DNA from 2 places in the Gordonia sp. C13 genome. Region 2 is predicted to be linked to the other one. Evidence: predicted binding sites of a transcription regulator. Region 2 holds the regulator's gene; the other holds the start of a gene.
What was found. Region 2 encodes HspR, which represses chaperone genes until heat shock. Its sites were predicted from a motif close to ANNTGAGTNNNNNNNACTCANNT; they were not measured.

Region 1: lon (endopeptidase La) is a predicted target of HspR. The motif match lies at 6,964-6,986, and genes of this name have one in related genera.

Annotation. Positions count from the first base shown of each region.
Region 1 covers NZ_JALPSY010000013.1:102,688-113,182, reverse strand. The annotation lists gene M1L58_RS12715 (hypothetical protein) at 69-1,262, shown strand; gene M1L58_RS12710 (DUF1214 domain-containing protein) at 1,259-2,344, shown strand; gene M1L58_RS12705 (sulfotransferase family protein) at 2,344-3,609, shown strand; gene M1L58_RS12700 (DUF1353 domain-containing protein) at 3,727-4,563, shown strand; gene lon (endopeptidase La) at 4,625-6,952, opposite strand; gene M1L58_RS12690 (glyoxalase) at 7,108-7,707, opposite strand; gene M1L58_RS12685 (hypothetical protein) at 7,899-8,042, opposite strand; gene M1L58_RS12680 (DoxX family protein) at 8,325-8,756, shown strand; gene M1L58_RS12675 (DHA2 family efflux MFS transporter permease subunit) at 8,772-10,259, opposite strand; gene M1L58_RS12670 (alpha/beta hydrolase) at 10,351-10,495, opposite strand, start outside.
Region 2 covers NZ_JALPSY010000008.1:172,504-182,998, forward strand. The annotation lists gene M1L58_RS09560 (GGDEF domain-containing protein) at 1-549, shown strand, start outside; gene M1L58_RS09565 (FAD-binding oxidoreductase) at 527-1,891, opposite strand; gene M1L58_RS09570 (nitroreductase/quinone reductase family protein) at 1,979-2,404, shown strand; gene M1L58_RS09575 (serine/threonine-protein kinase) at 2,464-3,417, shown strand; gene M1L58_RS09580 (amidohydrolase family protein) at 3,433-4,560, opposite strand; gene M1L58_RS09585 (FAD-binding oxidoreductase) at 4,693-5,844, shown strand; gene M1L58_RS09590 (hypothetical protein) at 5,858-6,934, opposite strand; gene M1L58_RS09595 (hypothetical protein) at 7,018-8,112, opposite strand; gene M1L58_RS09600 (SRPBCC family protein) at 8,222-8,689, opposite strand; gene M1L58_RS09605 (heat shock protein transcriptional repressor HspR) at 8,744-9,142, opposite strand; gene dnaJ (molecular chaperone DnaJ) at 9,146-10,342, opposite strand.

The sequences.
Region 1 (10,495 bases), on a different contig from region 2:
GCCCGCCGGGCAGATTCACCAGCAACAGGAAGCACACGATTCCACTTGACCGTTGCCGAGGATCGCCCATGACGCAGACCAGTCCTACACCCACGAGGGGCACCAGGGACTCCCCGCCCTGTCGTCCGTATCGCATCGCCGTCTGGGGTCCCGGCGAGGTGGGCGGTGCCGTCATCCGGGCCGCACTCGCCGACCCCGCCTTCGAGGTGGTGGGCGCCCTCGTCCACAACCGTGAGAAGGACGGTAGGGACATCGGCGAGCTGGTCCGGACTGATCCGATCAAGATCGGCGCCACCCGCGACCGCGAGGCGTTCAAGGAACTCGACGTGGACTGTGTCGTCCTCACCCCGGCGCCGGCCGCGGTGATCAAGGGGCTCGACGACGACGTCGTCGATCTGCTGGAGGCGGGGAAGAACGTCGTGGCGACCGCGGCGTACCACAATGTGTCGATGCCGAACTGGCTCAGCCCGTTCCGCAAGTCCCCGCACCGGATGCTCGAGGCCTGCCATGCCGGCGGCGCCACCTTGCACGGCACCGGCGTCCATCCCACGTTCATCGTCGAGCGGGTCGCGATGACGATGGCCAGGGCGATGTCGTCGGTCAGTCATGTGCGGTCGGTGGAGGCCGTCGACTTCTCTCGTGCCGGATCGATGTGGGGCGGGTTGGGAGCACTCGGCTTCGGCGCCGAACTCGACTCCCTCAGTGCCGAATCCCCGGTCGCACGCGGCGGCGACATCTACTACGCCGATCTCACCGGCAACGTCGCCCATGCGCTGTACGGCGCGGACAGTTCCGAGGTGAGGGTCGAGACGTCGCTACGCGGAATCCCCGCCGAACGTGATGCGCAGGTGGGCGCGACCACCATCAGGAAGGGCACTGCGGCCGCCCTGCACCTGACGCATCGCGGCTACCTCGGTGACCATCATTTCTTCACCAACGAGGAATGCTGGTATCTCGCTTCGGTACCCACTCGGCCCGCTCGCTCCGCTCCCGGCGCCGAAGCGGTGTATCGAGGCGACGATCTGCCGTTCGGCGGGTTCACCAGCCCGATCGCGTACACACTGGTCATCAGCGGCGAACCGGCCGAGATGCGCACCCAGCTCGAGTTCGGCGTCGGGTCCGGCCACACCAACCCGATCACGACCGCGTCGGTACGGGCCGTGCTCGACGCCATCCCGGCGGTGGTCGACGCCGAACCGGGCATCCTCATCGACGACATCGGACCCCACTACCGGCACGACGACCGGGTCCGGCTCCCGTGACCGAGGACGCCCGACCAGAGGTCGCCGCGTGGAACGGTCTGGTCGACGCACTCCGCTCCGCCGGTGACAAACTCGCCGCCGACACCGCGGGCCTGGCCCCGGCAGAACAGGCCGACGGATTCCGCGCCCTGGTGCGCGCGTTGTCGAATCAGTTGTCTCGCTTCGAGGCCGACCGAGAACGCCCGGAGCTCATGCCGTTCAACGGGTGGCGGCACAAGTTCCTGATGGACAACCCCGATTTCCGGTACTGGGTCACCGAGGTCCGAGGTGACCGCGCCTACCGCATCCGCGGGAACCGCGGCGATGCGTCGTACATGTCGGTGACCGTCTACCGCCGGACCGGCGGCATCGGCGCCGAGGCAACGGCCCGCATCGACAGCGACACCATCAGATTCGACGACGACGGCGCCTTCGAGATCGTGCTCGGCGGCACCGCGCCGGGAGCCGGTGACCGGCTGGAGCTACCGGAGAAGGCCGGCGTCGTCTGGGTCCGGTTCTTCCACGACGACGTGGCTCGGGACGAAATGGGTTGGTGCAGTATCGAGCCGGTCGTCGAACCGCCGGTGCCGCCGTCCATCGACGCGGCGAGACTCGCGTCCTCGCTGGACTCTTTGGCGGCCACGACCTCGATGCTCCCGACGATCTTCGAGATGTCGACCAAGGACGATCTCGATCCACCGAACGTGTTGCGGCACTGGTCGGAGATGGCCGGTGGCGCCGTGTTCACCGAACCCGGAATCCACTACGTCCGCGGCGGCTGGCAGCTCGGACCCGGCGAGGCGCTGGTCGTCGAAGGGGATGTCGTCGAGTGTCGGTACTGGAACATCCTGGCGTACAGCCGCTTTCTGAACTCACTGGACTTCCGGTACCGAACGGTCTCGTACACGGGCACGACCGCGACCGTCGTCGACGGACGGTATCGGTTCGTGGTCGCGGCGGAGGACCCGTGCGGTTCGGGCGACTGGATCGATTCCGAGGGGCGCGACTTCGGGATCATCGTGATGCGTTTCCTCCAACCTGCCGACGCGCCTCCTCTGCCGTCCGCTCGGGTGGTCCGGCTCGACGAACTGCGAGGCGAGTGATGGTGACGTGGACGCCACCGCAGCGGAGTGAGGTCGCCGAGAGCATCTACGCGGCCGCAGAAGCCGATCGGATTGCCCGTCCCGAGCGGTACCGGCTAGGGGTCGAGGCAACCGACACGATCGTCGAACGGGCCACTGCCGAGCACGGTGTCGAGGGATTGGGCGACCCGACACTGTGGCGGCCGGGCCTGGAGCAGTATCTGGCGTCGGCGGCCGAGGACGGGCGTCTGAACGCTGTCGGCATCCGTAATGCGCAGGACGCGGTGATCGGGAAACTGCGGGCGCGCTCCATCTTCGACAAGACCCTGCGGAAAAGCCCGGAAGTGGCCGAACGCGAGGTGCTCCCGCCGATCGTGATCATCGGCGGCTGGCGCACCGGGACGACGTTCCTGTACCGGCTCATGGCGCGCGACCCCAGGCTCCGCGCGCCGCGTCCGGTGGAGCTGTACGCCCCGTGGCGGGTCGCAAGGCTGTCCCCGGAGGAACGCGAACGGCTGATCGAAACGCAGGCCGCCGAGCCCAACCCGCTCCACGTGCTGAATCCGGCGATGGCCGCCGTCCACGATTCCGGACCGGCCCTCCCGGAGGAGTGCGTCCTCGGCATGGGAACGACCATGCGCAACTGGGGCTCCAGTTCGACAATGCGCCTCGACAGCTACTCCCGATGGCTGGCCGATCGGGACTTCACCGGCGAATACGCAGCACATCGGACGATGCTGCAGATCCTCGACGACGGTTCCCGGCGGCGATGGCTGCTGAAGGCACCGGCCCACACGCCCGAACTGGCCGCACTGGCCCGGACATACCCGGGTGTCTGCATCGTCCACCTGCATCGCGACATCGTGGAGACCGTGGCGTCGGGCGCCAGCCTGTTCGCGACCTACCGGTCGACCTACAGCGACGAGGTCGACGGCCACGACGTCGGCCGCTTCCAGATCGAGCAGTCGGAGTTGTGGTTCCGTCGAGCGCTCGAGTTCCGCGCCTCCCCAACGGCTGGTTCGGCGACCGTCGTCGACATCGACTACCGGGACCTGGTGTCCCGCCCTGGGGAGACCGTCGAACGGGTTTACGCAGCAGCGAATCTCGATGCCCCGGATGTGGCGGCGATGCTCGCCCAGCACAATGCGGAGCAGCCGCGGCACGGCAAGGGAAAGCACCGCTACAGCCCGGAGGAGTTCGGGATCGATCCCGGCGCGCTGCGTGAGCGGATGGCGTTCTACACCGAGGCCGTCGACGAGTGGACGTCGAGCGCTGCCCCACGGTGATCGACGGCTCGCGGTTCACGCACCGTCGGGTTGCACTTGGATCTCTGTCCCCCGGTTACTGCTCGGCGATCTACCGTGCGGCGCTACCGTCGGAGGTGCCGAGGTCGGGAGGTCGAGATGGGCGACGCCACATCGAGCACCACCCGCTGGGTTCCATGGCGAGTGGCGCCGGCGTCGGGTTTCGAGGTCGACGATCCGACCGGTAGGGGCAGCGTCGGGACCGTTCAGATCGACGAGCGGCAGTTCGTCGTCCTCAACACCTTTCGATACTCCGACCAGGGCGTCGAGAACGATCTGGTGGCCAAGCTGGTACGCGGTGGCATGGGGCAGTCGCAGGCCCGTGCGGCGGTCGACCGGGCCCGGACGTTCGTTCCGCGCGAGGACAACCCGACGGATCTGGCATCGGTCCCGCGCTTCATGCGCTGGTTCGAGGACTCCTACGGAAAGCACTCGCTGGCGGCGTTGATCCACGACGAGCTCATTTCCGACGCCGTCAACTCGGGTGCGCTCGGCAGCGACACCCTGTCCGATCGGTTCTTCCGGGAGATGATGCGCACGTCCGGCGTGCCCTGGCTGAAGCGTTGGCTGATGTGGTCGGCCGTCGCGCTTCGTACCCGTTGGGTCGCAGGCGGTTACCGTCGTCTGAGCATCGTGCTGTGGTTGCTGCTCAGCGTCGTGGGGATCACCGCGACCATCGGCTCCGCGGGTGCGCTGCTGTTCGATTGGCCGTGGCTTTTCGATTGGCCGTGGCCGGTGTCGTCGCCGGGTTGGTCGCTCACCGTGGCTCTGCTCATGATCTTCATCGCCGCGCCCCTGTGGGGACGGCAGTGGGCCGCCAGCCTCATCGCGGCGGTCGGCGCGTTGTGGCTGGTACCCGCCGCTGCCGTCACCAGTCTCGCCTGGATCGTCTACCGCGTGCTGGAGGGGTTCGCCCGCACTCTGCGGCTTCGTTGACACGACCAAGCGGGGCGCCGTCCGGTAGTCCGGACGACGCCCCGCTCGATCGTTACCGACGTCAGGCTGCGCTGACCTGTTCTCCCGCTGCGGGTTCCAGCGCCTGCGCGACGATCTCGGCGACGTCGGTCATCGGGCGCACATCGAGTGCGTCGAGGACCTCGACCGGCACGTCGTCGAGATCGGGCTCGTTGCGCTGCGGGATGAAGACGGTCTTCAGCCCGTTGCGCTGTGCGGCAAGCAGTTTCTGCTTGACCCCACCGATGGGCAGGACGCGGCCGTTCAGCGTGACCTCGCCGGTCATGCCGACCTCGGCGCGCACCCGTCGACCCGTTGCCATGGACACCAGCGCGGTGACCATGGTGACGCCCGCACTCGGACCGTCCTTGGGCACCGCTCCGGCCGGAACGTGCACGTGGATGGTCTTGTTGAGCGACTCGGGGTCGACGCCGAGCTGCTCGGCATGCGCCCGCACGTACGACAGCGCGATCTGCGCCGACTCCTTCATCACGTCGCCGAGCTGACCGGTCAGCTTCAGACCGGGCTCGCCGTCGGTGGCGTTGACCTCGATGAAGAGGACATCACCACCCATTCCCGTGACGGCGAGACCCGTTGCGACACCGGGCACTGCGGTCCGCTCGGCCGATTCCGGAGTGAACCGGGGCCGGCCGAGGTAGTCGCGCAGGTCCGGCTCGTCGATGGTGATCGGTGCGGTGGCAGTCCCCTGTGCGAGGTTGGTCGCCGCCTTGCGGAGCGCCTTCGCGAGAAGCCGTTCGAACTGTCGCACACCGGGTTCCCGGGTGTAGTTCGCCGCGATCTCGCGGAGCGCCGCGTCGGTGACGGTCACCTCGTCGGTCGTCAACGCTGCCCGCTCGGCCTGTCGAGGCAGCAGGTAGTCGCGAGCGATGGCCACCTTGTCGTCCTCGGTGTAGCCGTCGAGGGTGACGAGCTCCATGCGGTCGAGCAGGGCCGACGGGATGTTCTCGACGACGTTGGCGGTCGCGAGGAACAGCACATCGGACAGGTCGAGGTCGAGATCGAGGTAGTGGTCGCGGAAGGTGTGGTTCTGCGCAGGGTCGAGGACCTCGAGCAGGGCCGCGGCCGGGTCACCCCGGTAGTCCGAGCCCACCTTGTCGACCTCGTCCAGCAGCACAACGGGATTCATCGATCCCGCCTCACCGATGGCGCGCACGATGCGGCCGGGCAGGGCCCCGACGTAGGTACGACGGTGACCGCGGATCTCCGACTCGTCACGCACACCACCGAGGGCGACGCGCACGAACTTGCGGCCCAGCGCCCGGGCGACGCTCTCGCCGAGCGACGTCTTGCCGACGCCGGGCGGGCCGGCGAGCACCATGACGGCACCCGATCCGCGTCCGCCCACGACCTGCAGGCCGCGTTCGGCGCGTCGAGCACGCACGGCCAGGTATTCGACGATGCGGTCCTTCACGTCGTCGAGACCGTGGTGGTCGGCGTCGAGGATCTCACGGGCACCCTTGATGTCGGTGGAGTCCTCGGTGCGCGTGTTCCACGGCAGGTCGAGAACGGTGTCGAGCCAGGTACGAATCCACCCGGTCTCCGGCGACTGGTCGCTGGCACGTTCGAGCTTGCCGACCTCGCGCAGTGCAGCTTCGCGGACCTTCTCGGGTAGTTCGGCCTCCTCGATGCGCGACCGGTAGTCGTCGGCACCCTCGGGCTCGTCCTCACCGAGCTCCTTACGGATGGCGGCGAGCTGCTGCCGGAGCAGGAACTCCTTCTGCTGCTTGTCCATCCCCGCGCGGACGTCCTCGGCGATCTTCTCGCTGACCTCGGACTCGGCGAGATGGTCACCCGTCCACTCGATCAGCAGCCGCAGGCGCGCGGCGGTGTCCGGCGTCTCGAGGAGTTCGCGCTTCTGCTCGTCGGTGAGCCAGGACGCGTAACCCGAGGTGTCGGCGAGGTTCGACGGGTCGGACATCTTGTTGACCGCGTCGATCAGCTGCCACGCCTCGCGGCGCTGCAGCATGGCCAGGACGAGCTTCTTGTACTCGCCGGCCAGAGTCCGCACCTCGTCGGTGACCTCCTGGTCCTCGACCTCGGTGGCCTCGACCCACAGCGCGGCCCCGTGGCCGGGTGTCCCGGTCCCGATCTGCGCGCGCTTCTCACCCTTGACGACGGCCGCGAGACCGCCGCCCGGGATACGCCCGACCTGCACGATCGAGGCGACCACCCCGTACGTGGGGTACCGGTCGTCCAGCCGTGGGGCGACCAGCAGTTTTCCGCTCTCACTCGCCCGCGCAGCGTCGACGGTGGCCTGAGCTGCGTCGTCGAGCGGGATCGGCACGACCATGCCGGGCAGGACGACGACGTCCGGGACGAAGAGGACCGGCAGTGAATATGTCTGCGACATGAAACCTCCAGAGTTAAGTCTGATCGACTCAACTGAGGTGGCTGGAAGTTTGTTCCCAACTGATTTATGCCAGGGGCGAACGGGTGGCGATCAACGTACGGGCACCGCCTCGTCGACCAGTTGCTCGCCATGCGCTGACCCTTGCTTACCACCGCTCAGGTGTCAGCACTCCACATGAATCCATCCGGGTCGCTGAACTGCCCGGCGTCGCCGGCGATCACCAGCCGATGCGAGCCGGAACCCGCGGCGTCCTTCGCCGCGGCCTTGCGGCCGTACAGCGCGAGCTTCACCGCGTCCGGGCCGCTCTCGAACTCGACGTATTTGCGGCCGTAACTCTTCCCGACCATGAATCCACGGTCGGCGTAGAACTGCTTGGTGGCCGCGACGTCGTCGACGGCGAGCAGCAGGACCAGGTCGTCGACTGTCCGGGCTGGTGCGCCGGCCGGTTTCTTCGACGAGCTGGCAACCTTCCAGATCGCACCGTCAGGCGCCTGGACCACGCCGCCGTACCCCCAGAAGGACTTCTTGGCAGGCTTGAGCACGGTGGCACCGGCGTCGATCGCGGGTCCGAGGAAGGAGTCGGCGACTGTCGGGTCGGCAACCACGAGTGAGATCACGAAGGCACGGAAACCCTGGCTTGGCGCCTCTGCGGCCCGGAACCGCAGGCGGTCACCGAGTCCGAAGGCCTTGTCGTAGAAGACCTCCGCTGCGCTGATGTCGGGAACTTCGAGGGTGAGTGCGTTGATGTTCGTCATACTTCGACGCTATGGCGCGTCGAACCGTCCCCGCTTCTCGATTCCTGATCGATCGTGCGTCACCGTCAGACTCTCCTCGGCTGGCTTCGATACGGCTCGTCGCAAGCTCCTCGCCTACTCAACCAGCAGGCAGGGACGCCTCGACGCGGGCTCCTCGCCTACTCAACCAGCATGCGAGCGCCGCGGTTTGGTCAGCCGGGGAGGTCGACGAGGCGGGTCGCGAAAACGACAACCTGGGCGACGACCAGCACCGCCAGCGCGACGGCGAACGCCGCCGCCGTGATAACCACTCCCGCGGAGGCCTTCAGCGCATCCCACACACTCTGTAGCGTCATGACCGCGCTCCGAGGCGCGTCGTGGCGAACAAAGGACCTGAGGACGGGTGTCGGCGTACCGACATCGAGTCGAGGGGCATGGGCTGACCTCCGTGCGGACAAATACCCCGGACGACGGTGTCCGGGGTCACATTTATGTACCACACACATCAGGGTTGATGCGACATAACGGACCCCTTGATCAAATGACCAAATCGCATCGGCCCCTTGGTTACTGGCCAGTCCGAAACCCGATCGGCCACGAACTGCGGTCACACAACCGGCGATCTCCGAGGAGCCTGCATGTCGATCCTGTCCCCCGCCACCGCACGGCAGCCGCTGGGCCGCGCGGTCGCCCGCATCGCGCTGGGTGCCGTCCTGGCGATCGCCGGGATCGGCCACCTGACTGCGCAGCGCGACGAGTTCCAGGCCCAGGTCCCCGACTGGGTGCCGTTCGGCAAGGACTTCGTGGTCCTGGCGTCGGGCGGGGTGGAGATCGCGTTGGGCGCGGCGCTCATCGCCCTGCCGCGGCGTCGCAAGGTCGTCTCGTGGATCGTCGCGGCCTTCTTCGTGGCGGTGTTCCCCGGCAACATCCATCAGTATGTCGAGCACATCGATGCCTTCGGCCTCGACACCGACCAGAAGCGTTTGACGCGCCTGTTCTTCCAGCCCGTGCTGGTGCTGTGGGCGGTCGCAGCAGGGACCGGTGAGGTTCATAGCTCGAAACCGCGGTGAGAGCGCGGGTTCGAGCTATAGATCGGCGGCTAGTTCGCGACGGGTGCAGGCATCCTGGCAGGCGGTGTCCACCCCGGCCCGGACCTGCGGCCGGAAGCCCGTGCCAGAGCTGATGGTGAGTGCAGCAACAAGCCCGCCCACAGCGCAGAACGCCGCACAGATGTACATCGCAGTCTGGAATCCGTCGCCCAGCGGCTCACCGGGACCGGCGTCGATGCCGGCCACCGCTGGCAGCACCGCCACGGCCAGCAGCCCGGCGACGCGAGCCACCGCATTGTTCACACCCGACGCGGTCCCCGCGAGCGCGTCGTCGACCGCTCCCAGTGCGGCCGCCGTCAGCGGCGCGACGGTCACCGTCATACCGAGTCCGAACAGCAGGACACCGGGAAGCACATGCGCCAGGTAGTCCGTCCCCGGTTGCACCCGAGCCATAAGCGCGAAGCCTCCGGCGGCGATGAGCGGGCCGACGGTCATCGGCAGCCGTGGCCCGGTGGTCTGGGCGAGCTTCCCCACCAACGGAGACCCGAACAGCATGATGAACGTGCTCGGGAACATCGCCGCACCCGCTTCGAAGGCCGAGTAACCCAGACTCTGCTGCAGCTGCAGGGCGAGCAAGAACAGCGCGCCGCCCAGAGCCGCATACACCAGCAGCGTCGTCAGGTTGGCACCGGTGAACTGCGACGACCGGAACAACCGCAGCGGCAACAGCGGTGACCGCACCCGCGTCTCGATGACCGCGAACGCCACGAGCACCGCCACGCCCACAAGGCCCGCGGTAATCGTTGCGGTCGACCAATCACGCGACGGGCCCTCGATCAGCGCGTAGACGACTCCGGCGAGACCCAAGGCCATCGTCACGGCTCCCGCGACATCGAGCCGACGCGGCGCAAACGGATCGCGCGACTCCGGCACGTGCTTCATCGCGATGACCAGGGCACCCAACGCCAGTGGAACGCTCAGGAAGAACGCCCAGCGCCACGACGCCGCGTCGACGAGCCAGCCGCCGACGAACGGTCCCAGCGCACTGGTCGCGCCGGACATCCCGGCCCACAACCCGACCGCCGCACCGCGATCCGAGGGCGCGATCTCCGCATTGATCAGCGCCAGGCTGCCGGGTACGACCGCTGCGGCCGCCACACCCTGGACGAGTCGGGCGGCCACGAGCCACTCGACGGTCGGGGCAACCCCGCACCCGATCGTCGCCACCGCGAACGTCGCCAGGCCGACGGTGAAGACGAGCCGACGCCCGTATCGATCACCGGCGACGCCGCCGAGCAGCAGGAGTGAGCTCAGGGTCAGCAGATAACCGTCGAGGACCCACTGTTGTCCTCGGAGTCCGGTGTCGAGGTCACGCGCGATGGCCGGCAGTGCGACGTTGACGACCGTGCCGTCGAGAAAAGCGACGCCCGATCCCAGCACCGCGGCGACGATCAGCCACCGACCGGCGGTCGACGCAGCGGGTATCCCGCCTGATGCTGTGTCCGTCGGGCCGTCCGCGGCCATGTGCCCTCCCGAGTTCCCGGGGTCGCTGTCTACCCAGGGTCACGGTCGGATCGCCTACGCGCAACCACCGGTGGACCGACCCGTCAGAGCGTTAGCCGCGCAGGTCAGCGGCGACGGCCTCGACCTGGCCGACCAACTGGTGACCGCCGACCTCGTGACGGTGCACCTGCGCGTCCGGGAGCAGTGCGGCGTTGAGGTCCAGGTGCCCGAACGGGACCTCCTCGTCGTCGACGCAG
Region 2 (10,495 bases):
CGCACCCTGAAACACCAACTGCGGATGGCCAACACCGATCCGCTCACCGGCCTGTTGAACCGCCGCGGGTTCATCCTCGCGACGACCACGCTGCTGCGCCGGGGACACGGCGACCGGTTCGCACTCGTCATCGCCGACGTCGACCGCTTCAAACGGATCAACGATGACCACGGTCACACCGTCGGCGACGCCGTGCTGCAGCAGGTCGCCGAGATCCTCCGGAGCGCCGTGACCGAACCGGCGGTCGTCGCCCGACTCGGCGGCGACGAGTTCGCGATCGCGATGCGGCTCGACGAACAGGCGGCGCGGGTCGTCGCCGAAGACATCCGCGGCCGGCCGGTCGACACCGGTGACGGCGAGTGGGCGACCGTCAGTCTCGGCATCGCCGTGGGCTCGCTCTACAGCGAGCACATGACCGATGAGGATGCCACCGAACGCATCCAACGCGACTTCGCCCTCGCCGACGGCGCCCTGTTCGAAGCCAAGGCGAACCGGCGCGGAACCTACGCCGTCGTGCCGACCACTCCTACAGGATCACGCCCGGATTGAGGAGCCCCTCCGGGTCGAGAGCGTTCTTGATGAGCGTCGTCAGCTCCATCACGTCCGGACCCACCTGATCGGGCAGCCAGCCCTTCTTGAGTCGGCCCACGCCGTGCTCGCCGGTGATGGTGCCGCCGAGCTCGATGGCGAGGTCCATGATCTGACCGAACGCCGTCTGCGCACGGTCGGCCTCCGCGGTGTCGGCCGGATCGAAGACGATCAGCGGGTGTGTGTTGCCGTCTCCGGCATGGGCGATCACCGAGATCATCACCTGGTTGTCCGCGGCGATCTTCGCGACGCCGTCGATGAGATCGGGCAGCGAGGGCAACGGGACCCCGACGTCCTCCAGCAGTAGCGATCCCAGCTTCTCCACCGCCGGGATCGCCGCACGTCGGGCAGCGGTGAACGCCTCACCCTCGGTGGGGTCGTCGGTGGTGAAGACCTCCCCCGCGCCGTTCGACTCGAAGGCGTTCCGGATGAGTTCGACCTCCTGGGCACCGGCCGCCCCGGGCGCGTCGGACTGGGCGACGAGCAGTGCGCCCGCCTCCCGGTCGAGCCCCATGCGCAGCATGTCCTCGACCGCGTTGATCGCCACCGAGTCCATGAATTCCAGCATCGCCGGGCGGATCTCGCCCGTGACGGCCAGGACGGCACGACTGGCGTCGTGCACCGAGTCGAAGACCCCGACCACCGTGCTCGCCGGCCCCTGCGGCGGTAGCAGCCGCAGGGTCACCTCGGTGATGATGCCGAGGAGCCCCTCACTGCCGACGAAGAGTTTGGTCAGGGGGAGGCCTGCGGAGTCCTTGAGCTGCTTGCCGCCCACCCGAACCGCACGACCATCAGCGAGCACCACCTGCAGTCCGAGCACGTAATCGGTGGTGACCCCGTACTTCACGCAGCACAACCCGCCCGCATTGGTGGCGACGTTGCCGCCGATCGAACAGATCTCGAACGACGACGGGTCCGGCGGGTACCAGAGGCCCGCGGCCGCCGCCGCGGCCTTGACCTCGGCGTTGAACAGCCCGGGCTGGGCGACGGCGGTGCGCGTCGCGGGATCGACGGCGATCTCGCGCATCTTCTCGGTGGAGATCATGATGGCGCCGTCCACCGCGGTCGAGCCGCCGGACAGGCTGGTGCCCGCGCCGCGCGTGATGATCGGGACCCGGTTCTCGGCACACCACCGAACCGTCGTCTGGACCTGCTCGGTCGAGATCGGGCGGACGAGCGCGAGCGGGGTACCGGCGGCCGGGTCGAAGGCGCGGTCCTGGCGATACCCGGCGAGGATGTCGGGGTCGGTGATCACCATTCCGTCGGGAAGGGCGGCGGCCAGCGAACTCGTATCGGCACTCATGCGTTCAGCGTATTCTTCGACGCCCGGACCGCGGTTTCACTTTGACACACCTGCCGGTCAGGGCTCCGCAGGCGTATCAAGGAGATCGTGACCGACTTCAATTCGACCATCATCAACGAGTTCCGCGCCAACAACGGACATGTCGAGACCGCGGGTTTCGGGAAGAACCTCGTCCTGCTGCACACCCTCGGCGCCAAGTCCGGCGAGCCGCGCATCAGTCCGCTGTTCGGGCTCGCCGACGGCGGGTCGTGGCTCGTCATCGGATCTTTCGCGGGTTCGCCGACGACGCCGGCCTGGGTGCACAACCTCCGCGCGCACCCCGACGCGGTTGCCGTCGAGGCCCCCGCTGCCGAGGGCATCGAGCGTCACGAGACGCAGGTCATCGAGATGACCGACGCCGACTGGGATGCCGCCTGGGCGAAGTTCACGGCGTTCACCGATCAGTTCGTCAAGTACACCGAGACCGCCCAGGGACGGAAGTTCCCGATCTTCCGGCTGACCCCGAAAGCCTGAGCCCGACACCCGGTCGCGGCACCGCGCCGGCCGGTCGTCGTCGCTCTACTCTGGGCAGGGTGTTCGAGGTTGGCGAATGCGTGGCCGGCTTCACCATCGACGAGTTCCTCGGCGGAGGTGCGAGCGCGGATGTCTTCCGTGCCCATCGCGACGACGGCAGCGGGCCGGTCGCGCTCAAAGTGCTGCACCCGAACGCCGCCGATCATGCCCGCGTCCGCGAACGGTTCGAGCGCGAGTTCGGGATCGCGTCGCTTCTCGACCACCCGCACATCGTCCGGATGCGGGCTCACGGCGAGATCGCCGCGCCCCCCGGCTCTCTCGGGTCCCGCCACCTCCCGTCGATGTGGCTCGCGATGCAGTACGCCGCCGGCCCGGCGGCCACCGCCCTCGTCCCCCGCGACGACGAGGAGCCCGACGTGGACACGATCCTGCGTGTCGCCGGGCAGATCGCCGACGCCCTCGACTACGCGCACGGGCAGGAGATCCTCCACCGCGACGTCAAACCCGCCAACATCCTGCTGTCCCGACCTCTCGGCATCCGCGCAGCCGAACCCGACGTCGCCACCCCCGTCGACGCCTACCTCTCCGATTTCGGGATCGCCCAATTCCTCGACGACACAAGGCCACTCGCCCGCAACGGGCGGGTCCAGGGTTCCATCGGGTACGCCTCGCCGGAACTGCTTCAAGCACAGCGTCTTTCCCCGGCCAGCGACAACTACTCGTTCGCGTGCAGCCTCGTCGAACTGTTCACCGGCGAACCGCCGTATCCGCGTCACACGTCCTTCGCGATCACCTACGCACACATCAACGACGACCCGCCGCGCCTGACGCGGCGTCGTCCATGGCTTCCGTCGGCGATGGATTCGATCTTCGCGAAGGCGCTCGCGAAGTCGCCTCAGGACCGCTATCCGACGTGCACGGATCTCGTCGACATCCTGGTCCGCCTCATGCGGGACGTGCCGGTCCCCGAGCCGACCCGCTCACGATGGTGGGGACGCCCGCGACATCCCTGACCGACCTCGTCCGGATCAGGCGTCGTCGATCCCGTAGACGCGAATCGCGGTGTCGCGGAGGATGCGTCGCAACGCCTCGTCGCCCCACTGGGACACGCAGTCGACGAGCGCGCCGACGAGGACGTCGACCGCCGCGTTCGGACGGTCGATCGGATAGTTGGAGCCGAACATGATCCGATCCGAACCGAAGTGGGACACAACGTGTTCGACGAACGGGCCGATCATCTCGGCCAGCGTCGCCTGTCCGCCGATGTTTCCCCATCGTTCGTGGCCGTAGCCGAGGACCGGCATCGCCAGTCCGGAAAGCTTCACCACCACATTGCGATACGACGCCAGCGTGGTCATGCGCTCGCGCCACAGTCGCCAGATGTCCGCGCGCGCCGCGGCCGTCGCGCCGGTACGCGTCCCGATCGGCCCGAACACACCGGCGGGCATCCCGAAGTGGTCGAGGACGATCGTCGTGTCGGGGTACTCCCGCGCCAGCACGATGACGTCGTAGAGCTGATGGGAGTAGACCGCCGCCTCGAAGACGAGTTTGCGCGCGGCCAGCTCCGCGAACCCGTCGAGGAAGGAGGCCGACGACAGGATGTTGTCGGCGTCGCCGCCGTCGCGGACCCGCGGGTCGGGATGCCGGGTCGCCACCAGGCGAACACCCCGGACCAGCGACGAGACCGCCAACTGCTGATCGAGGATCTCGCCGAAGTCCCGGTCGCGCGGATCGCCGTGGGCGACGATCGCCCCCAGTCTCGGCGCGTCGGCCTGCCCGAACGGAAGGTGCAACAGGTAACGCGTCTCCTCCAGGGCGGTGTTGTGGGCGGAGGACTGCTCCCCCGCCGGCAGAGCTTTGCGCCAGTGCGACTCGACGTGCACGACGGTGTCGATGGGCACCCCCACCACCGTCGACACGAGTGCGGCGTCGGTGGCGTACTGCCGGGGTTCGTAGGGTCGCGCGACCGTTCGCGGTGTCAGCACGAACTCGCGGTCGGCGCGCGAGGCGATGAGAGGAAAGGCGCGGTCCCCCAATCGGGGGACGAACCCGTACAGCCGCGACGAACGAGTTGCCGCCCACGGAGTATGCCGCGGATTCCAGTGCTGCACATGCGCGTCGACGATGGCCGGGAGGACACCGTCGAGGGACGTCATGTTGGTACCTTGCCACACCGGATCACAGTCCGACATACGATGACGGATCCTGAATTCCGTGCCGTCGAAGACTAGTGTTGATCTCTTGGAACAGGCGGGGGAACGAACGTCGACGGAGGTTGTCCAGAGAGAATGGCGAGCCACTCACGCCACACGCTGCATCAGCTGCGAACAGCGGTGAACCGGCAGCCCGACCGGTTCGTGACCAACGTCTACACCCGGATGTTCGCGATCGATCCCGACCTCCGGGACCTGTTCGGCGTCTCGATGGCCGCACAGCAGATCGCCTTCCATCGCGTGATCGACCACGTCCTCGAAGCCATCCCCGCGGAATCCGGTCACACCGACCTCGTCGAGTTCCTCGCCCAGCTCGGTCGCGACCACCGCAAGTTCGGGGTCGAACCCGAGCACTACCACGTGATGTACACGGCCCTCATGGGTGAGTTCGCCAGTTTGATGGAGGGGTACTGGGACTCCGAGGCCCAGCAGACGGTCTCGCAGGCGATGATGCTCGTCACCGGGGTGATGCGCGGAGCGGCCGAGACCGCCACACATCCCGCGCGGTGGACGGCGGAGGTCGTCGAGAAGTACCGCATCAGCCGCGACCTGGCCGTCGTGCGACTCATCGCACACGCGCCGCTGACGTTCATCGCCGGTCAGTACCTCGAGGTCCACATCCCGCAGTGGCCGAAGCAGTGGCGCAACTTCTCGCCGTCGATCCCGCCGAATCCGGCCGGTGAGCTGGAGTTCCACGTCCGGGCGATCAAAGGTGGAACGGTCAGTCCCGCGATCGTCAGCGAGACCAGCGTCGGAGATGTCTGGACGCTGTCCCAGAGTCACGGGACGCTGCACGTCGACCGGGATCAGCCCGTCCTGATGGTCGCCGGCGGTACCGGCCTCGCCCCGCTGCGTGCGCTCCTCATCGAGATGTCCAAGCGCGCGGACTCACCGCCGACGCACATCTTCTACGGCATGCGTTATCCCGGCGAGCTCTACGACCTCAGCGTGCTGCGGCGGATCGCCTCCACCAACCCGTGGCTACAGGTCACCGCGGTCTCAGAGGAGGAGCAGGACCCGTGGTGGATCACCGCGGTCGCGACGCCGGCCGAACTGGGGATCGACCACAAGATCGGCACACTCGCCGACGTCGTCGCCGACGCCGGGAACTGGGCGGACCACCAGGTGCTCATCGCCGGATCGGCTCAGATGATCGAGGCGACCAGACGCAAACTCATCATCGTCGGGGTCCGCGCGAGCCGCATCCAGCACGACCCCGTGTACTGACCGCGGGCCGGCGTCAGGGCGCCGGCGATCCTGCGGCGGGCACCTCGACCGTGGTCGTCTCGGTCTCGGTGATGGTGAACGGCCCCGGGATCTCCTCGGTCACCGTCGTCGTCCGGGTGACCGGGCGCGGCGCGCTGGTGACCGTCGTCGTGCGGGCCCTCTCGGTCTCGGTCTCGATCCGGGTGACCGTCTTCGCGTCGGCGGTGATCGTGACGGCCGCGGGTGTCTCGGTGACCGTCACGGGAGCCGGTTCCGGGGTGTCGCCCTCGGCGGCCAGGAGCAGCGTCAGTCCGACCGCGCCGAGGAACACCGCGGCGCCGATCGCGGCGCCGACGAACCACCAGCGTCGTCCGGTCGACACCCGCGGGGCCGGGGTCGGGGCGGAGAGTGCCACCAGGGCGGCGTCGGCCGCGCCGATCGCGGACGCAAGAGGCGGGTTGTCTGCGACGGTGACGGGCCGCTGGGCAGCGTATTCGAAGGCCGGGGCGATACCCGGCATCTCTGCGCCGGGCCCGACCACGATGATCGAGGTGAGGTCGCGACCGCGCGGCAGCTTGGCGACCGCGGCCGCCAGCGCCGACGCCCCGTCCGGATCGGTGACGGGCGCGAGCCGGTGGGTGGTGAAATCGGCTGTTCCGAGGACCGCCCCCGAGGTCGTGTCGACCGTCGCCACCGTCGTACCGGACGCCGGTGCGGCCTCCCGATCGAGATCCACGACCGCGACGACGCCTCCACGGGTGGCATGAGTGCACGCGATCTCGGCGAGTGCCGAGGCGTAACCGGTGACGACGACACGGTCGTGCCAGGATTCGGCGGCGCCACTCGACCCGAAGGCCTGTGACAGGTGCTTGCGGACGTCCTCGCGGGACACGGAGACACCGATCAGGTCGACGACGACGGGCACCGAATCGACCAGCTCGACGATCGCGGCCTCTACCGCGGGAGCCGACGGATCAGGCAGGTCGACGAGGTTGCTGGCCAGGATGTGGCCATCGGCGTCGCGCACCACGGATGCGATCTGATCGTCCACGACGGATATCCCGAGAACCACGGATCCGGGCAGTCCCCCACTCGCCGGATCTTGGGTCATCGTCACCTCCACATCGACATTTGCCCATGCAGCCTAACGGCTGGGGCCGAATCTGTGGCAGCCGGACCGTCGGTGGTACCCCGTCAGACCGAGTCGGCGGGATGCTGGGTGTACGCGGCGTCGCGTACCGCCTCGTCGGTCTCCAACCCGGCACCGAGCGCACCGCCGACCGTGGCGAGTGAGCAGGTCAGCCAAGCCACCTCCAGGTAGTCGGTGATCCCGGGGTCGTGGGCGAGCGCGTCGCCGAAGACCTGCGGGACCACCAGGCACAGCGCGCCGACGGCCGAGAGGGCGAAGAGAGCGGCGTAGAGGGCCGCGACCCCGAGCACGACGGTGATGACCGTGACGGTGTTGAACAGGACGATCTGTTCGCGCGCCTGCCGCGACGAACCCCGCTCCCACAAGTTGGCGCCGATGATCAGGGTGGCAGTGATGGCGACGATCGAGCCGACGGCGACGCCGGTGAGTCGGACCCATCCGAAGGTATCCGCGAGCAGCCAGATGTCGGCGGTCACGAGCGCGAAGACGCCGGCGGCGATGGCGCCGGTGAGCGCGCGGGTCAGTCCGAGCGCGAGGCGCCACGGCCGGTTGGCGCGGACCATGCCGAAGAGGAGCCGGAGATTGCCGGTCAGCACCCGGGCGGTGAAGGCGGTGCCCTCGTCGTCGGTGTCGGTGCCGAGCTGGCGGACGCGGTGTCGTAGTGGCGACTTCGAGGGAGACTTCCCGTGTTGCCGGAGGTCGTCGGCGTCGGCACCGAGGAGCTGGCCGATGAGACCGGTGACGGTGGTGCGCGCACGCTGTCGCAGCCCGGTCGGGCCGAGGGCGGGTACCGACAGCACCGCGACGCCGTGCACCGCGTTCGCGTGAGCGACGACGGGACGCCTTCCCACGTGCAGGGGCAGGTCGGTCAGGCACACCACCAGATCCCATTCACGTTCGAGGAGAACGTCTCTCGCGGCGTCGACGATCTGGGCGTCGGTCGCCGGCGGCTGCACCACCGTCGCCTCGACGACCTCGACCTGCCACCGGGCCCCGGGGTAGGTCGTCTGCACGTGCTCGAGCAGGTCCGCGTCGACGAGTTTGCGGGCCAGCCCGATCGGCTGCCCGGGTGCGGCCACGACTCCGAGTACGACGACGGCTTCCGCGTCGGGTTGTGACGTCTCGTCCTCGAACTCCATGGGGTGGGCTTCCTTTCGCGGCCGCCCGGGGACGGCCTGATCAGGCGGTGAAGGTCTCGATCAGGGTGTGCTGTTCGACGGTCGACCGGGTCGGCATACCCGGCGAGGTTCAGCCGAATCGATTCGCGAGCGCCCGCAACGTGCCCTCGATACCCTGACCGTTCTTCTTGTCGTAGCCGATCAGCTCCATGATCTTCGGGAACTTGAGCGTGGAGTAGTCGAAGGTCTCGGTGACCTGCGTGGTCGTCGGCGACGTGGCGACGAGCTCCCAACGCCAGTGATGGCCCATGGGGTGCTTCCACTCGACGACGCGGTCGGTGTCGACGTCGGTCGCGGTGGAGGTGATCGTGTACGGAACACCGAACTGCTTCATCCCGACGCTGAATCGCGCGCCGGGGGTGAGCTTTTCCGGACCCTTGACAGGCGTGTCCCGCACCGTCCCCGAACCGTCCAGTTCGGGATGACGATGCGGGTTGGCGATGAGAGCGAAGACCTCGGCAGCCGGTGCGTCGACGACGATGCGCCGTGAAACGCGGTGCGGGCCCGTGTCAACGGTGGTGACGGTGTCGGAAGCCATACCTCCAAGGTACGCGGGACCTACCGGTCTCCCTGACGGAACGAGCCGGACCGTTCAGTCGCCGGAGCGTTTCCGCCGCGGCTGCCACACGACGAGGGCATTGGTCCGGGGCACCGGGACGAGCTCGCCCCCGCGACGATTCCGCGACGCAGCGACCTCGTCGGAGAGCTCACGGACACGCTGCTGCAGCGCCTCGACCTGATTGCTCAGGTCGATGATCCGTTTGATCCCTGCGAGGTTGACGCCCTCCTCCTGCGAGAGACGCTGGATCTCACGCAGGAGGTCGACGTCGCGAGACGAGTAGCGGCGACCGCCGCCGCTCGTGCGTTGCGGGGTGACCAGACCGAGACGGTCATAGGTCCGCAGGGTCTGGGCGTGCATGCCGGCGAGCTCGGCGGCCACCGAGATCATGAAGGTCGCGCCGTCGGCGTCGAAGTTCTTCTGACCGGCCATGACTCACTTCCCCCAGTTCGCCCGTGGATCGAAACCGCTTGCCCGCTCGGCCTGATCGTAGGCGCGCATCGCCTCGATCGCAGCGTCGTCGAGCTTGTCCGGCACCGCGACCTTGACCGTCACCAGCAGGTCGCCTGCACCGCCGGACCGCTTGGGGACGCCGCGGCCGCGCACGCGGAGCGTGCGGCCGTCGGTGGTGTTCGGCGGGATCTTGACCCCGACTGAGCCCTCGAGTGTCGGTACCGACACCGTCGCGCCGAGAACCAGTTCCGAGATCCGAACCGGGAGCTGCACCCGAAGGTCGTTGCCGCTGCGCGTGAACTGCTTGTGCGGCGTGACGTGGACGACGACGTAGAGGTCGCCCGACGGCGCTCCGCGACGTCCGGCCTCGCCCTGGCCGGCCAGCCGGATCCGTTGTCCGTCTTCGACTCCGGCCGGGATACGCACGTTGATGGTGCGCGTCCGGTTCTTGACTCCGCTGCCGGAGCAGTCGGTGCACGGGTCGTCGATCCGCGAGCCGGTGCCCTGGCAGTCCTGGCAGGGTTCGCTGAACCCGAAGGCACCCTGGTTGCGGCTGACGAAGCCGGAGCCGTTGCAATTGGGGCACACTCGCGGGCTGGTGCCGGGCTTGGCACCCGACCCGTGACAGGTGGTGCACGGGGACGGGCTGGTCACCCGCAGCGGGACCGTCGTGCCGAGCGCCGCGTCCTTGAAGGACAGCGTCGTCTCGGTTTCGAGGTCCTTGCCGCGACGGGGACGGCTGGCCGTCGATGTGCGTTGGGATCCGCCGCCCCGGTTGAAGAGTCCGTCGAAGATGTCGCCGAATCCGCCACCGCCGCCGGCCTGACCGCCGCCGAACAGGTCGCCGAGGTCGAAGTCGCCGCCGGTCGTGTACGTCGTACCGCCGCCGGGGAAACCGCCGCCCGGGAACCCGTTGCCGCCACCGCGGAATCGTCCGCCGGCGAACATCGCACGGGTCTCGTCGTACTCCTTGCGCTTCTCCGGATCGCTCAGCACGCTGTGGGCTTCGGACACCCGCTTGAAGCGCTCTTCGGCCGCGGAATCGCCGGGATTGGCATCCGGGTGCAGCTCGCGTGCGAGCTTGCGATAGGCCTTCTTGATCTCTTCAGCCGAAGCGTCAGAAGCAACGCCCAGGTCCTTGTAGAAGTCGTGTTCCAACCACTCACGTTGTGGAGCCACCAGACGTCACCTCCTTCAAGTCTTCTGTTGTCTGGATGGGTATTTCAGTTGTATTCGTGTTCGTACTCTCACCGGAGAGCCCTGAGGTGCGAGTCGAGAGCCACCCGCCCCCTGAGGTGCGAGCGGAGAGCCACCCGCCCCCTGAGGTGCGAG